DNA from 2 places in the Mesorhizobium sp. KR1-2 genome. Region 2 is predicted to be linked to the other one. Evidence: predicted binding sites of a transcription regulator. Region 2 holds the regulator's gene; the other holds the start of a gene.
What was found. The regulator HrcA, encoded in region 2, represses chaperone genes, less so after heat shock. The targets are predictions, from matches to a motif close to GTTAGCACTCNCNNNNNGNGAGTGCTAAC.

Region 1: the regulator HrcA is predicted to act here: its motif matches at 6,445-6,473, upstream of groES (co-chaperone GroES).

The regions. Positions count from the first base shown of each region.
Region 1 covers NZ_JBDZDS010000001.1:757,261-768,834, reverse strand. Annotated here, with positions in the region: gene ABLE85_RS03705 (HdeD family acid-resistance protein) at 1-24, shown strand, start outside; gene ABLE85_RS03700 (bifunctional riboflavin kinase/FAD synthetase) at 51-1,049, opposite strand; gene ABLE85_RS03695 (TIGR01459 family HAD-type hydrolase) at 1,058-1,918, opposite strand; gene ABLE85_RS03690 (LysE family translocator) at 2,243-2,875, shown strand; gene ABLE85_RS03685 (DHA2 family efflux MFS transporter permease subunit) at 2,921-4,453, opposite strand; gene ABLE85_RS03680 (HlyD family secretion protein) at 4,513-5,673, opposite strand; gene ABLE85_RS03675 (MarR family transcriptional regulator) at 5,670-6,146, opposite strand; gene groES (co-chaperone GroES) at 6,534-6,830, shown strand; gene groL (chaperonin GroEL) at 6,903-8,552, shown strand; gene ABLE85_RS03660 (TetR/AcrR family transcriptional regulator) at 8,744-9,361, opposite strand; gene ABLE85_RS03655 (NIPSNAP family protein) at 9,462-10,226, shown strand; gene fumC (class II fumarate hydratase) at 10,326-11,574, shown strand, end outside.
Region 2 covers NZ_JBDZDS010000001.1:44,001-55,574, reverse strand. Annotated here, with positions in the region: gene ABLE85_RS00335 (winged helix-turn-helix domain-containing protein) at 1-354, shown strand, start outside; gene ABLE85_RS00330 (hypothetical protein) at 610-765, shown strand; gene ABLE85_RS00325 (YciI family protein) at 1,078-1,431, shown strand; gene ABLE85_RS00320 (DUF6596 domain-containing protein) at 1,431-2,687, shown strand; gene ABLE85_RS00315 (glutathione S-transferase family protein) at 2,721-3,341, opposite strand; gene cysK (cysteine synthase A) at 3,459-4,439, opposite strand; gene ABLE85_RS00305 (LysE family translocator) at 4,602-5,216, opposite strand; gene ABLE85_RS00300 (cytochrome b) at 5,406-6,011, shown strand; gene ABLE85_RS00295 (YceI family protein) at 6,015-6,602, shown strand; gene ABLE85_RS00290 (hypothetical protein) at 6,618-6,815, opposite strand; gene ABLE85_RS00285 (DUF2189 domain-containing protein) at 6,882-7,724, opposite strand; gene hrcA (heat-inducible transcriptional repressor HrcA) at 7,880-8,950, opposite strand; gene rph (ribonuclease PH) at 9,095-9,811, shown strand; gene ABLE85_RS00270 (VOC family protein) at 9,819-10,229, shown strand; gene rdgB (RdgB/HAM1 family non-canonical purine NTP pyrophosphatase) at 10,230-10,877, shown strand; gene hemW (radical SAM family heme chaperone HemW) at 10,886-11,574, shown strand, end outside.

The sequences.
Region 1 (11,574 bases), 710 kb from region 2:
ACGCCTTCGCCGCCAGCCCCGTAAGTCGGCGAAGGCCGAAAGCAGCCAGCTTATGCCGGACCGGCGGCGAAAGTCAGCCGCCGGTCGAGTTCAGAGAGCGGCTTGACGCCGGAGAGCAGGGCACGCGCCTCCGCCTCGTCGCGTTTCATCTGCGCGACCAGCGGATCGAGCCCGTCGAACTTCACCTCGCCGCGCAGGTAGCCGAACAGCGAGACCCGGCAGGTCTGTCCGTAGAGATCGTCGGAGAAATCGAACAGGAAGGTTTCCAGCAAGGGCCTGCCATTGTCGTCCACGGTCGGGCGACGCCCGAAGCTGGCGACGCCGTCGTGCAGCGTGCCGTCGGCGCAGCGGAAGCGCACCGCGTAGATGCCGTGCTTCAATCCCGTGCTTTCCGGCAGCGCCATATTGGCGGTCGGAAAGCCAAGCGTGCGGCCAAGCTGCTTGCCACCCGTAACCTCGGCCTCGACCGTAAAACGATAGCCGAGCAGACCGGCGGCCTCCGCCACCTCGCCCTCGCACAGAAGCTCACGGATGCGGCTCGACGAAACGATCTCCGCGCCCTCGTCACGGAACGCATCGACCAGCGTCACGCCAAAACCGTGGCGCTCTCCGGCTTCCATCAGGAAGGCCGGCCCGCCCTGACGATTCTTGCCGAAATGGAAATCGAAGCCCGTGACCGCGTGGCTGATGCCGAGATTGGCATCGAGGATGTCGGTGACGAAGCGCTCGGCGTCGAGCCCGGCGAATTCCCGCGTGAAGGGTTGCTCGACAACTGCAGCGAAGCCGAGCTTCGCCAGGAGCCGTGCCTTCAACGGCGGCGGGGTCAAAAGAAACAGCGGCACATCAGGGCGGAACACGGTGCGCGGATGCGGATCGAAGGTCAGCACCAGGGCCGGGACACCGCGCCGCTCAGCCTCGGCCAGCGCCCGGTCCAGCACCGTCTGGTGACCGCGATGCACGCCGTCGAAATTGCCGATCGCCACCACGCCGCCGCGTAGCGTATCAGGCAGCCTCTGAGTGTCGGTGATGCGCAGGAACGACTGGCTCATATGCTCTTCTACCGAAGCCTGGGAATGACCGCCACCGGGTGATGCCCGTGCTTTTCCAGGAAGGCAGACAGCCGCTCCAGATCCGGATCCAACGGGTCGCCATAGTCGCCGGCATGGATGCCGCCCGACACGTAGAGCACATCAAGGCCGTTGTCGGCCGCCCCCTTCACGTCGGTCATCATGCCGTCACCGATGCCCAACGCCTCTTCCGAAGCGACATCGCGTCCGAGCACTTCGCCGGCGGCCTTCAGCGCGGCGGCGTAGATCGGCCGGTGCGGCTTGCCCGAAATCAGGGTCCGCCCGCCCAGCTGGGTGTAGTCGCGCGCCAGCGCGCCGGCGCACCAGATCAGCCTGTCGCCGCGCTCGACCACGATATCGGGATTGGCGCAGATGAAGGGCAGATTGCGCGAGCGCAGCCGCAGCAGCATCTCGGCATAGTCTTCCGGCGTTTCGATCTCGTCGTCGAACAGGCCCGTGCAGACCACGGCGTCAGCCTCGAACTCCTCGACCAACTCGCAGTCGATCCCGTCATAGATCGGCTGGTCGCGATCGGGGCCGAGATGAAACAGCTTGCGCGGCGCGGTGCGGATCAGGTCGCGCGTGACGTCGCCCGAGGTGACGATGCGATCCCAGGCATCTTCCGGCACGCCGATCGCCGCAAGCTGCTCCACCACGCCCTCGTGCGGTCGCGGCGAATTGGTGATCAGCACGACAGCGAGGCCCTTCTCGCGCGCCCGGCGCAAGGCGTCGCCTGCCGCCGGGAAAGGATCGATCCCGTTGTGCAGCACGCCCCAGACGTCGCACAGGACGGCAGCGTAGCGATCTGTCAGGTCGTCCAGCGTTCCGATGTTTTCGGGCGACCCCGTCATGGCATTTCCTTCACTGTCGGCTGTCCTGCATGCTGCGGGCGTCCGCCCGGCGGGCTCCGGGATTAGCCGAAGCGCCGCATCATGTCACCACCTTTCGGCCAGACCGGCGCACCGATCCTCCAGCACTGGACTGTTGGCGCCGCCAAAGCTGCAAGCCCCTACCCCGGGTCCTGGCGCAACAATTTTTGTCCGGCAGCAATCTTGAAGGCCCCGAGGGCAGCAAGGATAGTGTCGACGATCCGCCCGAAACGCCGCACACCGGACGGCATGGCAATCCGCATTGCGGCAGCAAGCTTTGCGCAACAGCCATCCGGGTGCATCCCTATGCCTACGCTTTCCACGCTCGCCGCCTTCGCCCTGATCGCACTCGGCATGGTGCTGACACCCGGGCCGAACATGATCTACCTTGTCTCGCGCTCGCTCTCGCAGGGGCCGGTGGCCGGACTGATATCGCTCGGCGGCGTGGCATTGGGCTTCGTGTTCTACATATTGTGCGCTGCCTTCGGCATTACCGCCCTGGTCCTGGCAGTGCCCTATGCCTACGACGTGCTGCGCATCGCGGGCGCGCTCTATCTTCTCTATCTCGCCTGGCAGGCGCTGAAGCCCGGCGGGCGCTCGCCGTTCCAGGTCCGTCAGCTGCCGAAGGATCGCCCCAGAAAACTCTTCATGATGGGGCTGATGACCAATCTCCTGAATCCTAAGGTGGCGGTGCTCTATCTCTCGCTTCTGCCGCAGTTCATCGACCCGAAGCTCGGCAGCGTCTTCACTCAATTGCTGGCGTTGGGCGCCACACAGGTGACCATCAGCCTGACCGTAAACGCCATCATCGCCGTCATGGCCGGATCGATCGCGACCTTCCTAGCCGGACGCCCGTTCTGGATGGTGGTGCAGCGCTGGCTGATGGGAACGGTACTCGTCGGGCTCGCGGTCCGCATGGTGGCGGAGGCCCAGCGCTAGAGCTACGGGCAAAGGAACCGGGCCGCAGGAGGCCCGAACCGTTTCTCAGTCCATATGCGCGGCAGGCGCGCCGCCACCGGCCGCTGCCATCTTCGGCTTGCGCAGCAGCAAGGCCAGCGGGATGGCGCAGAGCGAGACGATCATCATCAACTTGAAGTCGTTGACGTAGGAAATCATCATCGCCTGCTGCGTGACCAGGCCGTCGATCTGAGCCAGAGCAGTCGGGTTTCCGGCAGCAGCACCGGGCGAAAGCGCCTGCAGGCTTGGATTGTAGGGCGTGATGTTGGCGATGAGCTCGGAATGATTGATCTGGACATTCTGGGTCAGCACCACAGTCACCACCGAGATGCCGATGGACGAACCGATGTTGCGCACAAGGCTGAAGAGAGCCGTCGCGTCGGTGCGGTAGCGCGCGTCGAGCGTGGCGAAAGCCACCGTCGACAACGGCACGAACACCAGCCCGAGGCCGAGGCCCTGAACCACGCCCGTGACAAGGATGAGGTGGGAGTCCATCTGCGGCGAGAAACCGGACATGGTGTAGAGCGACTGTGCCGTCAGCAACAAGCCAGTGACCACCAGCAGCCGCGCGTCGATGACGCGCACCAGCCGTCCCACCATGAGCATCGAGATCATGGTGCCGACGCCGCGTGGCGCCATGACCAGGCCGGTGGTGATGGTCGGATAATTGAACAGTTTCGACAGCATCGGCGGCAGCAGCGCGAGGCTCGCCAGCAGGATGACGCCGATGACGAAGATGAACACCAGGCCGGTCGCGAAGTTGCGGTCCTTGAAGATATTCACGTCGATGAAGGTGTTCTCGGCTGTCAGCAGGTGCACGATGAAAACCCAGAAGCCGATGATCGACAGGCCGAGCTCGATCCAGATCTCGACGGAGGAGAACCAGTCCACCTCGGCGCCGCGGTCGAGCATGAGCTGCAGCGCGCCGACGCCCAGGCTGAGCATGGCGAAGCCGAAGAAGTCGAAGCCGCGCAAGCGCTTGGCGGCAGCCGGCAGGTAGGCGGCGCATCCGAGAAAGGCGATGATGCCGACCGGCAGGTTGATGAAGAACACCCAGCGCCAGTTGAAGCTTTCGGTCAGCCAGCCACCCAGCGTGGGGCCGATGATGGGGCCGACCATGATGCCGGCGCCCCACAGCGCCATGGCCTGGCCGTGGCGTTCCTTCGGGTTGATGTCGAGCAGGAAGGTCTGCGACAGCGGCACGATCGCCGCGCCGAACACGCCTTGGAGCAGGCGGAACAGCACCATGCTTTCCAGGCTCCACGCGACGCCGCAGGCCATGGAGGAGACCGTGAAGCCGACGACCGAGGTCAGGAACAGCTCCTTGCGCCCGAAGCGGTCGGACAGCCAGCCGGTCACCGGCGTCATGATTGCCGCGGCAACGATGTAGGAGGTCAGCACCCAGTTGATGGTGTCGGCCGACGCACCAAGGTCGCCCACCATAGAAGGCAGGGCGACGTTCGCAATCGTGGTGTCGAGCACCTGCATGATCGTCGCAAGCATGATCGACACCGTGATCAGCCCGCGATGCGGGACTTCGGTGTGGGTTGTCGGGGTCATCTAAGGCAGACCTGTGCGTTCGGACGCCCGCCACGGCGAGCGCCCGTATGAAATGACTTTTACTTTACGTTGTCGGCCGCGACCGCGCTCGACAGCAGGCCCGGAAGCCCGCGGCTGACCCCGGTGTCGACCGACACCGTGGCGCTCATGCCGGTGCGCAGTGCCACGTCGAGACCGCTGGTGTCGACCTTCAGCCGCACCGGGATACGCTGGGTGACTTTCACCCAGTTGCCGGTGGCGTTCTGCGCGGGCAGAAGCGAAAACTCCGCGCCCGTACCCGCACCGATGGCCTCGATCGTGGCCTTGAGCGGGTGGTTGGGATAGGTGTCGAGCGTAATCTCGGCCGTCTGCCCCGGCTTCATGTTGGTAAGCTGCGTTTCCTTGAAGTTGGCGTCGACCCAGATGTCGTCGGTCTCGACCAGGCTGAACAACGGCGTGCCGACCCCGACGAACTGACCGACCTTGAAGGACGAGGCCTGGGCGACCATGCCGTCCGCAGGCGCGCGCACCGTGGTCTGCGCCAGCGCATAGGCGGCATTGTCGCGGGTCGCGAGCGCGGCCAGCACGGTGGGATGCTCGTCGGTCTCGATAGCAGGATTGCCGGCCAGCGCAGCACGCGCGCTGGCAATGCCCTGCACGGCCGCCGTATGCTGATCCTGCGCCTTGGTCAGGTCTCGCCGGGCCTCGTCGAGGGTCGACTCCGAATTGATGCCGCGCTTCACCAGCGCAGAGGCGCGATCGTACTGCGACTGCAGATAGGTCACGTCGCCGGCCGTCACGCGCTCCTGCGCAAGAGCCTGGCTATAGGCCGCGCGCAGTTGCTCGACATTGAGCCGGGCCGCGGCCAGAGCCGCATCCGCCTGTGCCAACGCGATCCGATAGGGCTCGGGATCTACGACGAAAAGGGTGTCGCCCACCTTGACCATCTGATTGTCGGCGACGTTGACGCTGACGACGCGACCGGCCTCCTGCGAGGCGATCGACACCTTGGCCTGACGCAGATTGGCGTTCTCGGTTTCCTGGTAACGACCACCGGTGACCCAGACATAGCCGCCACCGACAACCAACGCCAAGGGGAGCGCCGACATCAGGAACAAGCGCCCCTTGCGGCGCTTGCGCGCTGGCGCGGGCTGCGCCAGCGGCGCGGCCGTAACCGGCGGCGAGAGCGTGTCTGCTTCGACTTCGGTCACCTCATCCTTGAGCTTCGACACGGCGTTCATGCTGCTGCACCTTTATTCATTGCCTGTTGCTGGCACGGCGCTTCGCCGTCCGAAAGATTGTTTACGATCGTCGCGAGCCCGCGGATGACCGACTTGCGTTCATCTGGAGACAAGCCCGTCAGGGCTTGTTCGAAGACTTCGCCGGCAACGCCTCTGATCGCCCCAAAAGCCTCTCGGCTTTTGTCAGTTGGAAAAATCATGCGTACGCGCCGGTCGCTGACGTCTTGCCGACGCTCGACCCAGCCGCCTTCCTCCATCCGGTCGACAAGCCGCGACACACTGATCGGCTCAACTTCCAAAAGTTCTGCGAGTCGCGCCTGCGCGACCCCCTCGTCCTTCACCACGCGCACCAGCAGCCGCCACTGCGCCGATGACAGACCATAGCCGCTACCGAGCGTTTCAAAACGCCGGCGCATAAGCCGCGCCGCGTCGTGAATGAGAAAGCCCAGCCTCTCCGTACCTTCAAAATCCATGAGCGCGATATATTATGAGCGTGCTTACTATTCAAGCGGCAAGGTGTGACGGTCGCATTCTTGTGATACAGCGAACTTCCAGTGCGGCAGCCCTGGGAAAACAGCAGCATATCGCAACTCTCCGCGCTCCCGCAGCCCTAGCGACGCGGTCATGGTGAATGATCAGTTCACGCGGCAGTCAACAACAGCTCCGCTCGCCGTGACTATGATTTGCACCCCGCCCAAACTGGGTAATTCCATGCATGCAGGCAGTGGCGCTTCTTGACTCGGGCGTAACCCCGGCTTATCTCATCCACGCGTTAGCACTCACCCCAAGCGAGTGCTAACCACGGTCCGGTGACCCGGACGGAAACATCGTTTTTAACATCCGCACCAAGGATAACCAAAATGGCAAAGTCGAAGTTCCGCCCGCTTCATGACCGCGTGGTCGTTCGTCGGGTCGAGTCCGAAGAGAAGACCGCCGGCGGCATCATCATTCCCGACACCGCGAAGGAAAAGCCGCAGGAAGGCGAAATCATCGCCGTTGGCTCCGGCGCCCGCGACGACTCCGGCAAGCTGGTTCCGCTCGATGTGAAGGCTGGCGACCGCGTCCTGTTCGGCAAGTGGTCGGGCACTGAAGTGAAGCTCAATGGCGAAGACCTTCTGATCATGAAGGAATCCGACATCATGGGCATCATCGGCTGAATTTCAGCTCACCCGCACCCATAAAATTTTTGCATTTCGGGCCCCGCAAAGGCCCTCTCCAGGAGCTTTAAAATGGCTGCCAAAGAAGTAAAGTTTTCCCGTGATGCCCGCGAGCGCATGCTGCGCGGCGTCAACATCCTCGCCGACGCCGTCAAGGTGACGCTCGGCCCGAAGGGCCGCAACGTCGTGATCGACAAGTCGTTCGGCGCGCCGCGCATCACCAAGGACGGCGTTTCGGTCGCCAAGGAAATCGAGCTTGAGGACAAGTTCGAGAACATGGGCGCGCAGATGGTCCGCGAGGTTGCCTCGAAGACCAACGACATCGCCGGCGACGGCACCACGACCGCGACCGTCCTGGCTCAGTCGATCGTTCAGGAAGGCCACAAGGCCGTTGCCGCCGGCATGAACCCGATGGACCTGAAGCGCGGTATCGACCTGGCCGTTTCGGAAGTCGTCACCCACCTCGTCAAGAGCTCGAAGAAGATCAAGACCTCGGAAGAAGTTGCCCAGGTCGGCACCATCTCGGCCAACGGCGAGAAGGAAATCGGCTCGATGATCGCCGAAGCGATGCAGAAGGTCGGCAACGAGGGCGTCATCACCGTCGAGGAAGCCAAGACCGCCGAGACCGAGCTCGAGGTCGTCGAAGGCATGCAGTTCGACCGCGGCTACCTGTCGCCCTACTTCGTCACCAACCCGGACAAGATGGTTGCCGAGCTGGATGACGCCTACATCCTGCTCCACGAGAAGAAGCTGTCGAACCTCCAGGCCATGCTGCCGGTTCTCGAAGCCGTCGTGCAGACCTCGAAGCCGCTGCTCATCATCTCGGAAGACGTCGAAGGCGAGGCTCTGGCCACGCTGGTCGTCAACAAGCTGCGTGGCGGCCTGAAGATCGCCGCCGTCAAGGCTCCGGGCTTCGGCGACCGCCGCAAGGCCATGCTGGAAGACATCGCCATCCTCACCGGTGGCCAGGTCATCTCCGAAGACCTCGGCATCAAGCTCGAGAACGTGACCCTCAACATGCTGGGCCGCGCCAAGAAGGTGTCGATCTCCAAGGAGAACACCACCATCGTCGACGGCGCCGGCAAGAAGGCCGAGATCCAGGGCCGCGTTGCCCAGATCAAGCAGCAGATCGAAGAGACCACTTCGGACTACGACAAGGAGAAGCTGCAGGAGCGTCTCGCCAAGCTCGCTGGCGGCGTTGCAGTGATCCGCGTCGGCGGTGCGACCGAGGTCGAGGTCAAGGAGCGTAAGGACCGCGTCGACGACGCCCTCAACGCGACCCGCGCGGCCGTCGAGGAAGGCATCGTTCCGGGCGGCGGCGTTGCGCTGCTGCGCTCTTCGCTCGCCATCAAGGCGGAAGGCGAGAACGCCGACCAGGCTGCTGGCATCAACATCGTCCGTCGCGCTCTGCAGGCTCCGGCCCGCCAGATCGCCGCGAACGCAGGTGCGGAAGCTTCGATCGTTGCCGGCAAGATCCTCGAGAACAAGACGGCGACCTTCGGCTACAACGCCCAGACCGGCGAGTACGGCGACATGATCGCCTTCGGTATCGTCGACCCGGTCAAGGTCGTTCGCACGGCTCTGCAGGACGCCGCTTCGGTTGCCGGCCTGCTGGTCACCACCGAGGCCATGATCGCCGAAGCTCCGAAGAAGGACTCCGGCGCTGCCATGCCCGGCATGCCCGGCGGTGGCATGGGCGGCATGGGCGGCATGGATTTCTAAGGAAATCCATAAAGCACGCCCATTGAGTCTAAAGATGCTCAAGCCCGCAAGCGGGCTTGAGTGGCGGCATGGACTTCTAAGTCCAGCCACCTCAGGCTTACGGAAAGGGCGCCCTCGCGGCGCCCTTTTTGTTTGTCCGAATGCGGAACTCGAGTTGCCTGGCCCGAGGGCGACCGGCCCGCCGAACGCACTCAGATGACGACCACTTCCCCGGCGAACTGACTTGCGCACAACAGCAGCACGCCTACGTCCTGCGTCGCCTTGGCGATCGCCATGGCGCCCGAATAAGTGGCGACGGCAAGTGCCGCGAAACGCTCCGGATCGGTCTTCGGCTCCTCCGCACCTACGTCCTGGTCGCTGCGGAGCTTTAGCGCAATGGCCGCCTGCCAGGCGGCGTAGATGCGGGCCAGTGCCGTGCGGAAATCGGAATCGGCCAGCGACAGCTCATGCGCCAGGTTGTTGAGCGGACAGCCGCGAACAAAACCTTGTTGCTCCAGTTCGGCCGCCACCGCTGCAAAGGTAGCGCACACGCCCTCGCGCGCGGACGCAGCCTGCTCTATCGGCCTGATCCAGGTTTCCTCGACCGCCGCAGCCACCCGCTCGTCGATAACGGCCAATCCCAGCACCTTCTTGGTGGGGAAATGGTGGTGAAGCGCCCCGCCGGTGACGCCGGCGATCTTCATAAGGTCGCCGAGGCTCGTCGCGTGATACCCGCGCGCCTGAAAGGCTTCCTCGGCGGCGTCGAGAACGCGCTGGCGCAGCCCCTCCGGGTCGTTGGTTCGCCTGCGCGACAGTCCCGTTGTTGGCATTGTTGAGAGCCCCCGTTTGATCCTGACACTAGCCAGATTGACAAAACCGGACAACCGGTCTGTTATGAAAACAGGATAACCGACCTGTTTTGGAGGGGTGATGGTCGAGAAACTGGCACTACAGAGCTTATTCGAGCGGCCGCGCTTGTACTCGCCGGTCGTGGAGCTTCGGCAGTACCGGCTGCATCCCGGGCGGCGCGAGGAACTGATCCGTCTTTTCGATTCCCATTTCGTCGAGAGCCAGGAGGCGGTCGGCATGGCCGTCATCGGGCAATTCCGCGACCTTGACTGGCCGGACCGCTTCGTATGGCTGCGCGGCTTCCAGGACATGGCGCTCCGCCGCGCTGCCCTCGCCGCATTCTACGAGGGGCCGGTCTGGGCCGAACACCGGGAAGCCGCCAATGCCACCATGGTCGATTCCGACGACGTGCTGTTGCTTAGGCCCGCGTGGCCCGGCGCAGCTTTCGATCTTGCGGGCAAGGAACGCGAGACGCGATGCAAGATGGCCTCCTTCGCCGTCATCGCTGCCACGATCTTCCATGTCACCCCGGAAACGGAAAATGAATTCGTGACACTGATGATTGAAGAGGCAGAGCCGCTGCTTTGCCTGCATGGCGGCCCTCTGCTGGCGGCCTTCGTCACCGAACACGCCGTAAACACCTTCCCGCGCCTGCCGGTGCGCGCGGAGGAGAACGTGTTCGTCATTTTCCAGAGCTTCGCGGACGCCCTGGCGCTGGCCAACCATGAAGTGGCTCTGATGGAAGACCCGGTCTGGACGCGCGGGGTTCTGCCTGCCCTAAAACACCACTTTACCCGGCCCTCGGAACGGCTGCGGCTGGCGCCCACGGCACGCTCGCTGCTTTGAACCGATTAGGATCGGCGTCCTCCCCATTCAGCACTTGAAGCCTATTGTGCAAAGCGGTAGGCCGTTGCCAGCATTGTACATTTTTCCTGGAGGCGGCCCATGAGCGCTCATCACACCAGAACCGAAACCGATACATTCGGCCCCATCGAGGTTGCGGCCGACCGCTATTGGGGTGCGCAGGCGCAGCGTTCGCTGGGCAATTTCAAGATCGGCTGGGAAAAGCAGCCGCTTTCGGTGGTCCGTGCGCTCGGCATCGTCAAGCGCGCCGCAGCTGAAGCCAATATGGCGCTCGGCCGCCTCGACCCGAAGATCGGCGAGGCCGTTGTGCAGGCCGCCCAGGAAGTCATCGACGGCAAGCTCAATGACCACTTCCCGCTGGTGGTCTGGCAGACCGGTTCTGGCACCCAGTCCAACATGAACGCCAACGAGGTCATATCCAACCGGGCAATCGAACTGCTCGGCGGCGTCATGGGCTCCAAGAAGCCGGTGCACCCCAACGACCACGTCAACATGAGCCAGTCGTCGAACGACACCTACCCGACGGCCATGCACATCGCCTGCGCCGAGCGGATCGTGCATGACCTGCTGCCGGCGCTCAAGCACCTGCATGCCGCACTCGACGCCAAGGCCAAGGCCTTCGACCACATCATCAAGATCGGCCGCACCCACACGCAGGATGCTACGCCGCTGACGCTCGGCCAGGAATTCTCCGGCTACGCCGCGCAGGTCGCCTCCTCCATCAAGCGCATCGAGATGACGCTGCCGGGCCTGTGCGAGCTGGCGCAGGGCGGCACCGCCGTCGGCACCGGCCTCAACGCGCCGGTCGGCTTCGCCGAGAAGGTGGCCGAGCGCATCGCCGCCATCACCGGCATTCCCTTCGTCACCGCCCCGAACAAGTTCGAGGCGCTGGCTGCCCACGATTCCATGGTGTTCAGCCACGGCGCCATCAACGCTGCCGCAGCGGCACTGTTCAAGATCGCCAACGACATCCGCTTCCTTGGCTCGGGCCCGCGCTCGGGTCTCGGCGAGCTCTCGCTGCCGGAAAACGAGCCGGGCTCGTCGATCATGCCGGGCAAGGTCAACCCGACGCAGTGCGAGGCGCTGACGCAGGTCTGCGTGCAGGTGTTCGGCAACAATGCCGCCATCACCTTTGCCGGCAGCCAGGGCCACTTCGAGCTCAACGTCTACAACCCGCTGATGGCCTACAACTTCCTGCAGTCGGTGCAGCTGATGTCCGACGCGGCGATCTCGTTCACCGACAATTGCGTCGTCGGCATCGAGGCCCGCGAGGACAACATCAAGGCTGCGCTGGAACGCTCCCTGATGCTGGTCACCGCGCTGGCCCCGA
Region 2 (11,574 bases):
GCACGCATCTGCTACGACCATCTGGCCGGCGACCACGCGGTGGCGATGCTCGACGGTTTCCTGGCGCGCGAAATCATCACCCGCGACGGCGAAAAACTCGTCATTGGGCCCGCCGGCCCTTCCTTTTTCCGCGCCGTCGGCATCGAGCCGGATGCACTGAAGAAATCGCGCCGGCCGATCTGTCGCGCCTGCCTCGACTGGAGCGTGCGGCGCTCGCATCTGGCCGGCTCGCTGGGCGCGGCGATCTTCAACAGAATCGTCTCCGAGAAATGGGCACGCCTCGAAGCTGGCAGCCGTGCCGTGATCTTTTCGCCTCCCGGCAAGCGTGCTTTCGAGAAGACCTTTCTGCCCTGAATTTTTTCCCGCGGCCTTGCCGGTCGAGGTAGTCGTGACGCGGGACGATCAGCCCCGCTTTCCGTTGCGTAAAAGGCACAGTTGGCCGCCACGCGCCAACTGCCGGCGAAAGACCCCGAAACCTCCACTTTTCGGCCATGTTTGGAGGCTTTTTCGGAGCAGATATTAACAACGCGTTCACGGACTATTCACGACCGTACGCTATCATTGGTCCGCATTCGGAAGGGGCTTCCGACGGACTGGGACTTGAAGACCATGGCTCTCTGGAATCGCATAACCAGCTACGCAACCGCGCTGCGCGAATTCATCGCTCCGACCTACCGTCCGGAACGCCATTATATGCGCGGCCCTGGCCCGGCTTGCGAGCGTCGCCGCAACACCACGCTCAACGTCCAGCCTTCCTTTCAGTGAGCGGCTTCACCGCCGCAAACCGTGATCGCTGCGGGCGGATCTTCGCCCGCGCTGGCGCGTTGCCAGCCGTCTCCTCGCGCGCCTAGGCCTCTGGCCGCGCGCGGCAGCCGTTTGGCTGCGCCAGCAAAAAAGATCCCCTTCGCCTGTTGACCGAAGCTTGCCTCCGAGCCGAGGCGCCGGCTCGAAACCGGCCCTTGCCGGTTCCCCGCGATGGGTGGAAGATTTCTCTCCGACGATTGTCGAAATCGAAGTGCGTCGCACGACATAGGTTCGGCACGCGACGATGCGGCCGATGATATCCAGGAGAGACCCATGCGCTACATGCTGCTGATCTATGCGAACGAAGCCGCCATCCAGGCAGACCCCAAAAAGGTGAAAACCGTCAGCCCCGCCTATGTCGCCTACACCAATGCCATAAGGGAAGCCGGCATTCTGCTTGGTGGCGAGCCCCTTCAGCCGACCGCCAATGCCACCACGGTGCGCACCAGGGCGGGCAAGACGGAGGTGCTGGGAGGCCCCTATGCCGAAACCCGCGAGCAGCTCGCTGGCTACTACATGATCGAGGCGGCCGACCTTGACGCCGCGATCAGCTGGGCGGCACGCTGCCCCGGCGCCGAAAACGGCACGATCGAGGTGCGGCCGCTGTGGGAGATGCAGGCAAGCTGATGGCCGACACACTGGCCATTGCGCGGGCGGCGGCCGAAACAGCCGCCCGCCAGAGCTACGGCAAGCTGGTCGCCTATCTCGCCGCCCGCACGCGCGACGTGGCGGGGGCGGAAGACGCGCTTGCCGACGCCTTTGCCGCCGCGCTGGAGCGCTGGCCGGCCGAAGGCGTGCCCGCAAGGCCCGAAGCCTGGCTGCTGACGGTGGCGCGCAGGCGCAGCGTCGACCAGCTGCGCCGGCGCCAGACCGGCATTGCGGCCGAGGACCATCTGCGCCTGATGGCCGAGGAGGTCGAGGCGCGGGAGACGGCCGGCGACCTGCCGGACGAACGGCTGGGGCTGATGTTCGCCTGCGCCCATCCCGCGATCGAGCCCGGCATGCGCGCGCCGCTGGTCTTGCAGACCATTCTCGGCCTCGATGCGGCAATCATCGCCGCTGCGTTCCTGGTGCCGCCGGCCACGATGGGCCAGAGGCTCGTCCGCGCAAAGAGCCGCATCCGGCAGACCGGAATTCCCTTCCGCATTCCGGAGCGCGCCGAGCTCGACGAGCGGCTGGATGCCGTTCTGGAAGCGATCTACGCCGCCTATGCCGAGGGCTGGAGTGATCCGACCGCAACAGAGAGCCGTCGCCGAGGCCTCGCCGACGAGGGCATCTGGCTTGGCCGGCTGGTGGCATCGCTTATGCCGCAAGAGCCGGAAGCGCTGGGCCTGCTGGCGCTGATGCTGTTTGCGGAATCGCGCCGCCACGCCCGCCGCAGCGCGAGCGGCGATTTCGTGCCGCTCGCCGAACAGAACACCGCCCTCTGGGATGCTGGCATGATCGCCGAGGGCGAAGCCCTGCTGCATTCCGCCGCGCGCATGGGCAAGGTTGGCCGCTACCAGCTGGAAGCGGCAATACAATCGGCGCATGCGGCGCGTCTCGATCTCGGCGCAACCGACTGGACCGCGATTGCCGGTCTCTATGCGGCGCTTGCCACCCTCACCCGCTCCCCCGTGGTGGCGGTCAACCACGCCGTTGCGGTGGCGCTGGCCGGGCGAGCCGACGAGGCGATGCGCATGCTGGACCACGTCGGCGACGACCCGCGCCTTGCCGAATACCAACCCTATTGGGCGGCGCGCGCCGACGTGCTGGAGCGGCTTGGCAATCGGCCCGCGGCCGACGCCGCATATGAGCGCGCCATCGGCCTCGAACCCGACCCGGCGGTCAGGCGGTTCCTGCAGGCGAAGCGGGCAGCCTTGGCGACCGCCGCCAGCCGCTAGCGGCGGCCTTGCAGCCACCTCTTGGCTGAAGCCTCACCACATCTCGTGGGCGGCGTTCAGTTCTTCGATCACCGGATGCTTCCGCAACCCGGCGCAAACCCTCTCCACATTCGGCAACGCCGCGCGCGCCTTTTCGGGCTGCGGGTGCCAGGAATAGAGCATCAGCAGATAGACATCCGCCAGCGAGAGGCTGTCGCCCACCAGCCAGTCGCGCCCCTCGAGCGCGCCGTCGACGATGCCGAGACCGCGGTCGATCTCGGCCACGGCTGCGTCCTCGACAGCAACCTTACCCTCGGGATCGGCCGTGTAGCGCGGCGCATAGTAGCGGCGCAGCACGGCCGGATAGAGCGTGGAGGACATGAATGCCATCCAGCGCAGGAAGTCGCCGCGCGCTTCCTCGCCCAGGCCAGGCGCAAGCCCCGCTTCCGGATGACGCTCGCCCAGCAGGATGCAGATGGCCGCGGATTCGGTCATCGTGCCGCCTTCGGGCAGCGCAAGCGCCGGCACCTGGCCCAGCGGGCTGACTTTCAGGAATTGCGGATCGGCCGCCTCCGATTTGGCGACGTTGATCCGTTCGTAGGGCACATTGGCCAGCGCGAACGCAGCTTCCGCGACGAAACCGCCGCTGCCGGGACGCGTATAGAGCTTGTACATGAAATCCTCCGCCGCCGGCTTATGCCGGCTGGCGGAGTCTTGACCGCAAATGCTGCGCCGCTCAACCGGGCGGTCGCTTCACCACACCGGTTTTTTCGACGGTCCAGCCGCTTCGGTTCAGCCGCCCAGCCCCTCGAACAGCGCCGTCGACAGATAGCGCTCGGCAAAGTCGGGAATGACCACGACAAGGTTCTTGCCCGCGTTTTCAGGACGCGCGCCGATGATGCTCGCCGCATGCAGGGCCGCACCCGAAGAGATACCGACCGGCACGCCTTCGAGCTTGGCCAGTAGCCGCGAGGCGGCAAAGGCATCCTCGTTGGTGACGCGCACGATCTCGTCGTAGATCGAGGTGTCGAGGACCTTCGGCGCAAAGCCGGCGCCGATGCCCTGGATCTTGTGCGGGCCCGGCTGGCCGCCGGACAAAACCGGCGAGGCGTCCGGCTCCACCGCCACGACCTTCACCTCGGGCTTGCGCTGCTTCAGCACCTGGCCAACGCCGGTGATGGTGCCGCCGGTGCCGATGCCGGAAACCAGGATATCCACCTCGCCATGGGTGTCGTTCCAGATCTCCTCAGCCGTCGTCTGGCGATGAATTTCCGGATTGGCCGGGTTCTCGAACTGCTGCGGGATGACCGCGTCGGGGATGGTGGCGGCCAGCTCGTCGGCCTTGGCGATCGCGCCCTTCATGCCCTTGGCGCCCTCGGTCAGCACCAGCTCGGCGCCGAGCAGCGCCAGCATCTTGCGGCGCTCGATCGACATCGTCTCTGGCATGGTGAGGATCAGGCGATAGCCCTTGGCGGCGGCCGTGAAGGCCAGCGCAATGCCGGTGTTGCCCGAGGTCGGCTCGATCAGCGTGGTCTTGCCGGGGGTGATCTTGCCCGCCGCCTCCAGCGCCTCGATCATGGCCACGCCGATGCGGTCCTTGACGCTGGCGATGGGGTTGAAGAACTCGAGCTTGGCGATGAGATTAGCAACGATGCCCCTCTCCTTCGCGAACTTGTCGAGCCGCACCAGGGGCGTGTCGCCGACCGTCTCTGTGATCGAGCCGTAGACGCGGCCGCGCCCGGGCGCGCGCGTATTGATGGCGGGCTTGTTCATGAGGACTGCTCCACTGTCGATTGCTTGAAAAGACTTCTCCAACCAAGAATAGGGCGGAGCCTGGAAAAAACCGAGTGGCGGGCATGCCGAAAAGCCGCACCCAAGAGAATGAAATTCTCTCAGGAGCGGCATCTATAAAATCCTATTGCGGATTGTAAGACTTCAGCGGGCCGCGATGGCTGCCGCCGCGCCGGCCATGAAGGCTGCGGCGGTGCGATTCAGCGCCTTGAGCGCGCGCGGCGTCCGGAGCAGCCAGCGCGCCTTGGCCGCCAGCGCCAGATAGGGCACCAGCACCACGAGCAGCACCAGCACGGTCAGAACGGCCAGCACGCCGTAATCGGCAAGCGTGATGGTGCGCAGGTCCACCAGCGTCGGCGTCAGCGCCAGATAGAAGATCATCGTCTTGGGGTTGCCCAGCGTGACGGTCAGCCCCGAGAAGTAGGCGGCGAACATGCCGCCCTTGCCTTTGCGCGCCTCGATGTTCTCCGGCGTGATGCCGCTCCTCCAGAAGGTCCAGGCGAGATAGGCAAGATAGGCGACGCCCAACCACTTGATGACCAGGAACACGGTGCCGAAGGTCTGTGCCACCAGCGCCAGGCCAAGCACCACGGCCGTGAGATAGGTGAGGTCGCCGCAGATCAGTCCGACCGACATGGCCAGCGACGAACGGAAGCCGGAGCCAAGCGCACGCGCCACGAGCGCGGTGACGCCGGGTCCGGGAATGGCGGCTGCAACGGCGAGTGCGCCGCTGTAGGCAAGAAATCCGGCAAGGGTCATGGGATCATGGGGTCTCGAACAGATCAGGGGGCGGACAATCGCACGCCGCCGCGCCTTTTGGAATGGGCCAACACCGCTTCTCCTGCTGGCGGCCAGAAGGCGCCTGCGCCGATCAAATAATCCGGAGCAAGGATGATATGCCGGCTCCTTGCGCTATCCTCCCGGTCGAAAACGCCGGCGATAAGGACGATGCTGCGCAATCGGGACGATTCCTACGGATCGATCGCGATCCTGTTCCACTGGACGATCGCGGCGCTTTTCGTCGGGCAGATGCTGCTGGGGCTGGTGCCGCGCTGGATCGAAAGCATGGCGCTGCAGTTCACGCTGATCCAGTGGCACAAGTCCTTCGGCTTCCTCATCCTGGCGCTGGCGGCGCTGCGCTTGCTGTGGGCCGGCGCAAACAGGTGGCCGCAGCGCCCGCCCTCGCTTGGGCAGGGCGAATGGCTGGCCGCCAAGAGCGTGCAGGCTTCGCTCTATCTGCTTATGCTGGTGGTGCCGCTGACCGGCTGGGCGCTGGTTTCGACCTCCACGCTCCGTATCCCGAGCTTCGCCTTCGACCTGGCGGTGGTGCCCGACCTGCCGATGCTCAGGTCCGAAGCGGCGGAGGATTTTTGGCGGGTGACGCACCAGTGGCTTGCCTATGCCACGGCGGCGATCGCCACCGGCCACATGATGGCGGCGCTGCACCATCATTTCTGGCTGCGCGACGGCGTCCTGAGGCGCATGCTCAACATGAGGGGAAACGAGCCAAGCGGGGAAGAAGAGACCAGACGGCGGGAAACCGCCAGGAGGTAGAGAATGCCCAACCACTCCATGATTTCAACCGGCGGCGGACTGGCGCTGGCCCTCGTCGGGCTGGCCAGCCCGGCGCATGCCGACGCACTGTCGGAGGCCGCCGGGCAATACCGCATAGAGCCGTCCTCGCATATCGGCTTCCATATCGGCGAAGTCGGCGGAAATGGAGGCATCACGGGCGACTTCGGCAAGTTCCACGGGACGTTCCGCATCGACGCGCACGACTTCGAGCGCTCAAGCGTGCAGTTCGAGCTGATGCCGGCCAGCGTCAGTACGGGCGAGGCCAGGATCGACAAGTTCCTGCGCTCGGATGCCGTGTTCAATGCGGATGCCTATCCGGAGATCCGGTTCCGCTCTACCAAGGTGACGCGAACCGGCGACGACACCGCACGCATCGAAGGCCAGCTTACCGCGCGGGGCAAGACCCACCCGGCGGAGTTCACCGCCACCGTCGGCGAGCGCACCGGGCGCAGCATAACCTTCCACGTACAAGGCAGCGTCCAGCGCTCCGCCTATGGCATGGATGCTGGCACGCCGCTCTATTTCGACATGGTCGACTTCGACATTCAGCTCAACGGCTCGCGGAACTGAACCGCCCCTGTCCGCTCAGCCTTCGGCCGTATCGAACCCGGCGTCGAGCTGTTTTTCGAGCTTCACGAGATCGGCCGGCAACGGCATGCCCATTGCGCGCAGCTCGTTGAGCGTTTCGCGAATGCGCTCCTGGATCTCATGGGCGTCTTCGGGCTGGTCGACCATCTGCGCCATGAGCAGGCTGATCTGTGCCTTAAGTTCCTCCAGTGCCATAGTTCCTCCTGAGGGCCGCGCCGGCAGCTTGTGCCGGTCGGCCCGTTTGCATAACCATCGCCGCCGTCAGGCTGCGCGCCGCCGCCGTTCGGCCGTCGCCTTTGCGTTCGTCTTCGCCGGCTCGATCACCTTGCGGTAGAGATGCCAGGTTGCGTGCCCCAGGATCGGCAGGACGACCACCAGTCCCGCAAAGATGGGTATCGAGCCGATCACCAGCAGGACCGCCACGATCAGGCCCCAGAACAGCATCTGCAGCGGGTTGACCAGCACGGTGCGCACCGAGGTCTCGATCGCCGCCACGACGCCGACGTCGCGGTCGAGCAATAGCGGAAAGGCGACCACGGTGGTGGCGAGCGCCACGATGGCGAAGCCGAGCCCCATCAGGTTGCCCCACAGCATCAGCTCGTGCCCGCTCCGCGTGCTGAACACGTCATGTATGAAGCCGCCTATCGAGGCCGGCACTTCAGGCCCAAAGAGGGAGACGTAGAGCGTCTTGGCGCTAAGCAGCCAGGTGACGAACAGGATGAAAAGCCAGATGCCGACAGCCGCGATCGAAGGTAGCGCTGGCGAGCGGCGGACGTCGAACGCATGGCGCCAAGATGAATCAATGCCAAGTTCACGCCTGCGGCTGATCTCGTAGAGACCCAATGCTGTCAGCGGCCCGAGCAGGGCAAAACCCGAAGCCAGCGGAAACAGCAGTGGCAGCGCATTGTTGCCCGAAGTCCACGTCATCAGGAACACGCCGATGATGGGATAGAACACGCACATGAACACATAATGCGACGGCTTCTCCCAAAAGTCCTCGGCACCCTGCCGCAGCGAAACGAGGACGTCGGAAAAGCTGATCTTGCGCACCGCCACGCGGTTGTAGCTCTGAGAAGCACCTGCCATCACGTGGAAACTTGCCATTACCGTTCCTCCGCTGTTGGACACGGCCATCGGAATACGTCCCGGCGCGAGCATGACGCCACGACGATCCGTGACCCGCACAGCAGCGATCATATCGCGCCGCGCGTTTCTTGTCGCCTCACGAACGGTTCAAGGGGTGCCGGGGTTCCCCGGTATCAGCGGAGCATGCGGGAGATGAGCTGCGCCGTATAATCGACCATCGGCACGATGCGGGCATAGTTCAGCCGGGTCGGGCCGATGACGCCGAGCGCGCCGATGACCCGGGCATCCTTGTCGCGATAGGGCGCGACGACCAGCGAGGAGCCGGAGAGCGAAAACAGCTTGTTTTCCGAGCCGATGAAGATGCGCACGCCCGAGCCCGCCTCGGCGAGGTCGAGAAGCTGGACCATGCCCTCCTGCGTCTCGAGGTCCTCGAACAGATGCTTGAGCAGCTCGATGTCGGCTTGCGCGGTGAGGTTTTCCAGAAGATTGGCGCGGCCGCGCACGATAAGGCGCGCCGGCAGCCCGCTGTCGGCGCCCGCCCACACGGCCAGGCCCCGCTGCACCAATTCCTGCGACAGCGTGTCGAGGGCGGCCTTGGTCTCGTCCTTCAGCCGGGCGATCTCGTCCCTGGCCTCTGCCAACGTGCGTCCCCGGACATGGGCGTTGAGATAGTTGGAAGCCTCGATAAGCTGAGAGGCGGTGACGCCCGCGGGCAACTCCACGACGCGGTTCTCCACGTCGCCATTCTGCGACACCATGATGGTCAGAGCCCGGCGCGGGTCGAGCTGGATGAACTCGATGTGCTTCAGCGGCACCTCGTTCTTGCTCGCCAGCACCAGGCCCGCACCACGCGACAGGCCCGACAGCATCTGGCTGGCGTCGATCAGCATCTGCTCCAGCGTGGCGCCGCTGCTGGCGGCCTTGAGCTGCGTCTCGATGGAACGCCGCTCCTCCTCCGACAGGTCGCCAAGCTCCATGAAGGCGTCGACGAAGAAGCGCAGTCCCTGCTGCGTGGGCAGGCGGCCGGCCGAAATGTGCGGCGCATAGATGAGGCCGAGCTGCTCCAGGTCGCTCATGACGTTGCGCACGGTGGCAGGCGAGAGCGTGGCCGGCAGCATGCGCGCCAGGTTGCGCGAGCCGACCGGCTCACCGTCGTGCAGGTAGGACTCGACGATGCGGCGGAATATGTCGCGCGAGCGCATATCGAGAGTCTGCAATATCGGATCCTGCACCGGCTTCGTCATGGTTTCACCAAACCTCTGGAATCAAGATATAGATTCCCTTCGCTGGAACACAACCATGCGGCGGCCGCCGTGTTTTCCTTTGCGCCGAAACCCGCATGACGCTACAAGCCGCCGGATTATCGCTCTTTACGAAGAAAGAACCGTATGCGCCCCTCCAAACGCCAGTTCGACGAAATGCGCCCCATCTCCTTCGAGCGTAACGTCTCCAAGCACGCGGAGGGCTCCTGCCTCGTCAAATTCGGCGACACGCACGTGCTGTGCACGGCAAGCCTCGAGGAAAAGGTTCCCGGCTGGATGCGCAACACCGGCAAGGGCTGGGTAACGGCCGAATACGGCATGCTGCCGCGCGCCACGGGCGAGCGCATGCGCCGCGAGGCCGCCACCGGCAAGCAGGGCGGCCGCACGCTGGAGATCCAGCGGCTGATCGGCCGTTCCTTGCGCGCGGTCGTGGACCTGCAGGCGCTGGGCGAGATGCAGATCACCGTCGACTGCGACGTCATCCAGGCCGATGGCGGAACGCGCACCGCCGCAATCACGGGCGGCTGGGTGGCGCTGCATGACTGCCTGCGCTGGATGGAAGCGCGCCAGATGGTTTCGGTCTCCAAGGTGCTGAAGGACCATGTCGCGGCGATCTCCTGCGGCATCTATGAGGGCCAGCCGGTGATCGACCTCGACTATCCGGAAGACTCCGCGGCCGGCACCGACGCCAATTTCGTAATGACCGGCAAGGGCGGCATCGTCGAGATCCAGGGCACGGCCGAGGGCGCGCCCTTCACCGAAGAAGAATTCGCCAATCTGATGGCGCTGGCCAAGAAGGGTATTTCGCGGCTGGTCGACCTTCAGCAGATGGCGGTGGCCTGAGCCAGCGATGCACCTCTCCGGCATCCTCGAAAGCGCCCTCTACGTCGCCGATCTCGATGCGGCGGAGGCGTTTTACGGCGAGGTGATGGGGCTGGAGCGCATTGCCAAGGTGCCGGGCCGGCACGTCTTCTTCCGCTGCGGGCAAGGCGTGCTCCTGCTGTTCAACGCGGACGCCACCCGTCATCCGCCGGCGCCGGACGCAAAACTTCCGGTGCCGCCGCATGGCACGGTGGGCCAGGGGCACCTCTGCTTTTCGGGCACTGCCGATGAAATCGAGCGATGGAAGGCCCATCTGGAGGCCAGCAACATCGCTATCGAGGCCGATTTCGAGTGGCCGAATGGCGGCCGATCCATCTATTTCCGCGATCCGTCCGGCAATTCGCTGGAGATCGCCGAACCACGTATCTGGGGTATTTGAATGCGCATTCTGACCGAACGGGAAATCGTCGTCGCCAGCCACAATGACGGCAAGCTGCGCGAATTCGCCGACCTGATGGCGCCGTTCGGCTTCAAGGCAAAGTCGGCCAGGGAGTTCGGCCTGCCCGAGCCCGACGAGACCGGCACCACGTTCGAGGAAAACGCCGCCATCAAGGCACTGGCCGCCGCGACCGCCACCGGCATGCCGGCGCTGTCGGACGATTCCGGCCTGTGCGTCGATGCGCTCGACGGCCAGCCCGGCGTCTACACCGCCAACTGGGCCGAGAAGCCCGACGGCGGCCGCGACTTCGGCATGGCCATGCAGCGCACGGAAGATGCGATGAACGAGGCAGGCGCCGTCTCGCCCGACAAGCGCAGCGGCCGCTTCGTGGCTGTCATCTGCGTGGCCTGGCCGGACGGTCACACCGAATATTTCCGCGGGGAGGCTGAGGGCCAGTTGGTTTGGCCGCCGCGCGGCGAGAAGGGTTTCGGCTACGACCCGGTCTTCCTGCCGGAAGGCTATGACAAGACCTTCGGCGAGATGACCGCCGAGGAAAAACACGGCTGGAAGCCGGGGCAGGACAAGGCACTGTCGCACCGCGCCCGCGCCTTCCAGAAATTTGCCCGCGCCATGCTCGGCTCGGCGTGAAGGACGCGATATTGACCAACAGGGAACCGGGCTTCGGCGTCTACATCCATTGGCCCTTCTGCGCGGCCAAATGCCCGTATTGCGACTTCAACAGCCATGTCCGCCACCAGCCGGTGGACCAGGAGCGTTTTGTCCGCGCCTTCGAAGCCGAGTTGGCGACGATGCGCCAGCGCACCGGGCCGCGCGAGGTGACCAGTATCTTCCTCGGCGGCGGCACGCCCTCGCTGATGAAGCCGCAGACGGTGGCCGCCGTGCTCGACGCGGTCGCCGCCAACTGGACCGTGCGGCAGGGCGTGGAGATCACGCTGGAGGCCAACCCCTCCTCCGTCGAGGCCGAGCGCTTCCGCGGCTACCGCACCGCAGGCGTCAACCGCGTCTCGCTCGGCGTGCAGTCGCTGAACGACGCCGATCTGCGTTTTTTGGGCCGGCTGCACAATGTCGAGGAAGCGCTCCACGCCATCGAACTGGCGCGCGAAATCTTCCCGCGCATGTCTTTCGACCTGATCTATGCCCGGCCCGGCCAGACGCCCGAGGCCTGGGCGGCGGAGCTCAAGCAGGCGATTGACCACGCCGCCGACCATCTGTCGCTCTACCAGCTCACCATCGAGGAAGGCACGCGCTTCCACGCGCTCTATGCCGCGCACAAATTCGAGCTGCCGGACGCGGAAGCGTCGGCCGAACTCTACGCGGTGACGCA